Pedobacter sp. W3I1: one gene and its partner. The protein of the gene in region 2 interacts with the protein of the main gene of each other region in a pairwise test. Links are inferred from orthologs where the notes say so. Each region holds a gene or a part of one and is shown on either strand. Other genes may lie near its edges.

Region 1 (2,967 bases), 340 kb from region 2 along the record:
ATAAGCTACACACAAATCTTTTGTGGCATCTATAATCTGTTTGTTGAATTCCAGAATTGGATTTTCATACTTTAACAGGTGTTTTGGTATTTTATCTAACGAAGAATCTAATCCGACACATAAAAATGAACGTTTTTTTTGTATCTGCTCGAAAAGTTGTTGCTTTGTCATATATGGGCTTATTTGCTGCAAATATGAAGATTTTTAAGTTTTCTGAGCGACAAAATAATGCTCACACTAATTATTTTTATAAACATTTTAAACTTTTGCTTGCAGATTACGTTTCAAATACATACAATTGCAACATAATTTCTCAACCGTTTATCTGAATATCCCAGAAAAATTTATCAAGACTTGTTTTTTGTTACCATTTTTTAAAGGCCAATTTCGCTTTTTATTCAGCTTGTAAACAGTTATGAAACAATTTGAGCATTTCTATAATGAACTCATAATGTTTTATAGCCTTAAGAATTTATACACAATGAAACTGCCGGGCCTGCACTAACACAAATATATTTAAGCCTGTGTAGATTTATAACAGAAAACATCCGTTATAAACAAATGAAAAATTTCTTGAAACATATATATTTAGAATGTTTAGTAAAACAGAATTAAATGATAAGCTCACAACAGAATTACGTGAGCTAGCAAAAAGCTATGGCATTGAAGGTGCCGACTCCCTAAGAAAAATCGACCTTGTTGAAGTACTTTTACACCAACAGGAAATTATAAATGCCGCTAAAGCTGGTGCAGACCCTTATAGCGAAATCGAACCTATTGCAGCTACTCCTGCGCCTAAAACTAAAGCTGCAAAAACATCAAAAGTTGCTGCAGCCGCTGCTTCAGCAGCAGTAGCAGAAAACGCTGTCGTAGCTGATAAGCCTGTTGTAGCCGACAAGCCTGTTAAAAAAAGAGCAAGGTTAAGCAAAGATGAGCCTGCAGCGCCAATTGAAAGAAGAAGAGATTCGGTAACCTTATTTGACGAACCGCAGCACCATCAACAACCTGAAAGACAGCCCGACAGAATTGTTGAAGCTGAAGAAAGTGTAAAACCTATCTCAGCCTTAATCGAAGAAAGTGCTGAAGTACTTCCGGTGGCTCCAAAGCAAAAACAAGAGCCTAAAGAAAAGCAGGAAAAACCGCAACGCGACGAAAACCGTCAGCAAAAACAACCAGGCGGTGGCAATCACCACAAAAACGAAAACAGTTATTCTAACTTGGATTTCGATAACGTAATTACAAATGAGGGTGTTTTAGAAATTATGCCCGATGGTTATGGTTTCTTGCGTTCGGCAGATTACAACTACTTAACTTCTCCTGATGATATTTATGTATCTCAGTCGCAAATAAAACTTTTTGGCTTAAAAACTGGTGATACCGTAAAAGGTAGTATCCGTCCGCCAAAAGAAGGCGAAAAATATTTCCCACTCGTTCGCGTAGAAACCATTAATGGCAGAATTCCTGCTGAGGTTCGCGACCGTGTTCCTTTCGACTATTTAACGCCACTTTTCCCAACAGAAAAATTAAATTTATTTACGGATAACAGCAACTACTCTACCCGTATTATGGATTTATTTACGCCAATTGGTAAAGGACAGCGTGGTTTAATTGTAGCGCAACCAAAAACAGGTAAAACGAACCTGCTTAAAGAAGTAGCCAATGCAATTGCCAAAAACCATCCGGAAGTTTATTTAATTATCTTATTAATTGATGAGCGCCCGGAAGAGGTTACCGATATGGCTCGTAGTGTAAGGGCTGAGGTTATTGCTTCTACTTTTGATGAGCCGGCTGAACGCCATGTTAAAATTGCCAATATTGTTTTAGAAAAAGCAAAACGTTTGGTAGAAAGCGGACATGATGTGGTAATTCTTTTAGATTCGATTACCCGTTTGGCCAGAGCATACAATACAACTGCACCGGCATCAGGTAAAATATTATCAGGGGGTGTTGATGCAAATGCGTTACACAAACCAAAACGTTTCTTCGGAGCGGCACGTAACATCGAAAATGGTGGCTCACTAACCATTTTAGCTACCGCATTAACCGATACAGGTTCTAAAATGGATGAGGTGATCTTCGAAGAATTTAAAGGAACAGGTAACATGGAGTTACAATTAGATCGTAAATTATCTAACAAACGTATCTTCCCTGCAATTGATATTACGGCATCAAGTACCCGTCGCGACGATTTATTGCTCGATAGAGATATTTTGCAACGCGTGTGGATTTTACGTAACCACCTTGCTGACATGAACAGCCAGGAAGCAATGGAATTTGTTCAATCACAAATAAAAGGAACAAAAAGTAACGAAGAGTTCTTAATTTCGATGAACAGCTAAGATAAAGCTTAAAGGTAAAAGGTGTAAGGCTTAAGGTTTCCTAATTGGATGCCTAAACCTTACACCCTAAACCTTAAACCTTAGACCCCATGCTAAAAAAACATCTTCCTAATGCGATTACCTGTGCAAACCTTTTATCTGGTTGTATCGGAATCGTATTTGCATTTAAAGGCAATTTAGAAACCGCCGCCTATTTCGTTATTTTCTCCGGAATTTTCGATTTCTTTGATGGCATGGTTGCCCGTTTATTAAATGTTAAATCAGCAATAGGAAAAGACCTGGATTCTTTGGCAGATATGGTAAGTTTTGGATTCTTACCGGGTGTAATCATGTTTCAACTTTTAAAAGCCAGCGATTATTCATCTGAGTACCTTCCCTATTTTGGTTTTTTAATTACTATTTTTTCGGCATTGCGGTTAGCTAAATTTAACAATGATGAAAGGCAAACAGAAGATTTTATTGGTTTAAATACCCCGATGAATACTTTGTTTATTTGCTCCTTACCGTTTATTGCAAATGATTATCCCCAGATCATTTCCTCTAGCATACTATTGATTGCCATTACTGCCATTACGAGTTTCTTATTGGTGAGCGAAATCAAAATATTCTCTTTAAAATTCAGCGATTT
Region 2 (2,979 bases):
TAGAAATGGAAGTTCGTGAACTATTATCGTTCTACGATTTCCCTGGTGATGATATTCCTGTTATTCAAGGTTCTGCTTTAGGTGGTTTGAATGGCGATCCAAAATGGGTTGGAAAAATTATGGAGTTAATGGATGCTGTAGATAGCTACATTCCAATTCCTCCACGTTTAACTGAACTTCCATTCTTAATGCCTGTTGAAGATGTATTCTCGATCACTGGTCGTGGTACTGTAGCAACTGGTCGTATTGAGCGTGGTGTAATCAACTCTGGAGATCCGGTTGAAATCTTAGGTATGGGTGCTGAGAACTTAAAATCTACAGTAACTGGTGTTGAGATGTTCCGTAAGATCTTAGATTATGGTGAAGCTGGTGATAACGTAGGTTTATTGTTACGTGGTATTGAGAAAACTGATATCCGTCGTGGTATGGTAATCTGTAAACCAGGTTCAGTAACTCCTCACACTGATTTCAAAGCTGAGATCTATGTATTATCAAAAGCAGAAGGTGGTCGTCACACTCCATTCTTCAACAAATACCGTCCACAGTTCTATTTCCGTACTACAGATGTTACTGGTGAAATTTCACTAGCTGAAGGTACTGAGATGGTAATGCCAGGTGATAACGTTACAATTTCTGTGAAATTGATCAACGCAATCGCAATGGAAAAAGGTCTACGTTTCGCAATCCGTGAGGGTGGTAGAACAGTAGGTGCTGGTCAGGTAACTGAGATTGTAAAATAAAACCCCAAACCCCTTAAGGGGCTTCAGGTAAATAACTGAAAGCAAAGTGCTTGAGTTCACTTAAGCACTTTGCTTTCTAATTACGGGAATAGTTCAACGGTAGAATAGAGGTCTCCAAAACCTTTGATCAGGGTTCGAATCCTTGTTCCCGTGCTCAAAACAATGATTGAGTAATTAAATGAGTGAATGATTGAATTTGAAAGTTAGCTTTCGAATATTATCATTCACTCATTTAGTCATTCTGTCATTCAATAAATTAAATATGGCTAAAGTAGTTGAGTTTATAAAAGAATCATACGATGAAATGACCAATAAGGTTACATGGCCTACTTGGGGCGAACTGCAAAGTTCTGCGATTCTTGTATTAGTGGCTTCTTTAATTATTGCATTGGTTATTTTTGCAATGGATAAAGGATCGACATTTGTGTTAGATACTTTTTATAAATCACTTTCTAATTAATATTTACAAATGAGCGATCTAAAGTGGTACGTTGTAAGGGCTGTTAGCGGTAAAGAAAAGAAAGTAAAACAGTACATTGATGCTGAGATCAGCCGTTTAGGTTTCTCTCATTTGGTTCCTCAGGTTTTAATACCAATGGAAAAATATTACCAAATGAAAGATGGTAAAAAAATTGCCAAAGAACGTAACTTCTATCCTGGTTATGTTTTAATCGAAGCTACATTAGATGGAGAGTTAGAGCACATCATTAAAGGAATTAACAGTGTTATTGGTTTCTTGGGTGATAAAGCGGGCAATCCAATCCCAATGCGCCAGGCAGAAGTTAACCGTATTTTAGGTGTGGTTGATGAAATGAGCGAGCAAGGCGAAACCATGAATGTGCCTTACTATGTTGGCGAAGGCATTAAAGTTATGGACGGACCTTTCAATGGTTTCTCAGGTATTATCGAAGAGGTAAACGAAGAGAAGAAAAAACTGAAAGTAATGGTTAAGATTTTCGGACGTAAAACGCCACTTGAACTTAACTACATGCAAGTAGAAAAAGAGTAAAAAATTGTCTTAAATATTTGAAAGGCCTTAGAATTTATTTTCTGAGGCCTTTTTGTTTTATATAGGGTTTGAAATCAGTTAATGTATTTTTAAGTATAATAACACATTCTATATTTAGAAACTCTTTAAAAATGATGGAAATTTATACAGGTTGTCACGTCGAGACTGCCGAAACGCCTTTAGAGCTGATCCTTCAACAAGCTAGCTATCAATGATAAGATTTAATTAGAAAGGTCGTCATTGCGAGGAGGAACGACGAAGCAATCTTTCCTGCTAGAAAAGATTGCTTCCCCGAAAAACGGGGCAGGCTGTCGGCTGAAAAAGCCTTCTCGCAATGACGATAATCTGAGGAGATTTATCTCCTTAAATATCATATCATTTATATTGATTTTATACAATAAATTAACCCTCAGGATGACAAGTAAATATAAAAACGAAACTTAAACAGCCTCTTAAAAATATATTTTTCTCAATCTATTGCAGGACTGCAAGATTATCCATATCTTTGCAGTCCTTTAAGCTTTATAGGAGCTATGAGGAATTAAATGTTACATGCTTCCAATATTTAACATTGAGTTTTAAATAAACAAAAAACACAAAATGGCAAAAGAAGTCAGTGCAATGATCAAATTACAGATCAAAGGCGGAGCGGCAAATCCATCGCCACCAGTAGGACCTGCATTAGGTGCTAAAGGGGTGAACATTATGGAGTTTTGCAAACAGTACAACGCTCGTACCCAAGATAAAGCAGGTAAAGTATTGCCAGTTGTAATTACTGTTTATGCTGATAAGTCATTCGATTTCATCATCAAAACCCCTCCGGTAGCTATCCAGTTAAAAGATGCTACTAAATTACAGAGTGGTTCTGCTGAGCCTAACCGTAAAAAAGTTGGATCGGTGACCTGGGACCAGATTAAAGTTATTGCTGAAGATAAAATGCCTGATTTAAATGCATTTACAATCGAATCTGCAATGAGTATGGTTGCCGGTACAGCACGCAGTATGGGAATCACCGTTTCTGGTGACGCACCCTGGAACAATTAATTAAAAAACAGTTTACAACAGTGGCGAAATTAACTAAAAATCAAAAAAAGGCACATGCTAAAATAGAAGCTGGTAAAGCTTATACTTTGAAGGATGCTGCTGCTTTGGTAAAAGAAATCACTACTACTAAATTCGATGCTTCAGTTGATATTGATGTATCCTTAGGAGTAGATCCGCGTAAAGCCA

Evidence for each region. Proteins that work in one complex are often made in the same cells at the same time.
Region 1: the proteins of nusG (region 2) and rho interact in binary tests that used the Escherichia coli proteins (3 or more experiments, as listed by UniProt). The link is inferred for Pedobacter sp. W3I1 from one-to-one orthologs.

What each region holds. Positions count from the first base shown.
Region 1 is NZ_JAUSXN010000001.1:4,720,898-4,723,864, forward strand. Bases 5-2,966 are described here. They hold rho (transcription termination factor Rho), read left to right. Parts: upstream 5-593; coding sequence 594-2,339; downstream 2,340-2,966. Other genes in these bases: pyrF (orotidine-5'-phosphate decarboxylase), read right to left, coding at 5-171; pssA (CDP-diacylglycerol--serine O-phosphatidyltransferase), read left to right, coding at 2,429-2,966. Outside these bases: more of pyrF, read right to left, coding at 1-4; more of pssA, read left to right, coding at 2,967-2,967. UniProt on the Escherichia coli protein: Facilitates transcription termination by a mechanism that involves Rho binding to the nascent RNA, activation of Rho's RNA-dependent ATPase activity, and release of the mRNA from the DNA template.
Region 2 is NZ_JAUSXN010000001.1:5,064,764-5,067,742, reverse strand. The notes cover bases 6-2,979. They hold nusG (transcription termination/antitermination protein NusG), read left to right. Parts: upstream 6-1,209; coding sequence 1,210-1,749; downstream 1,750-2,979. Other genes in these bases: rplA (50S ribosomal protein L1), read left to right, coding at 2,814-2,979; rplK (50S ribosomal protein L11), read left to right, coding at 2,350-2,793; secE (preprotein translocase subunit SecE), read left to right, coding at 1,003-1,200; tuf (elongation factor Tu), read left to right, coding at 6-740. In the rest of the region: more of tuf, read left to right, coding at 1-5. UniProt on the Escherichia coli protein: Part of the processive rRNA transcription and antitermination complex (rrnTAC). The complex forms an RNA-chaperone ring around the RNA exit tunnel of RNA polymerase (RNAP).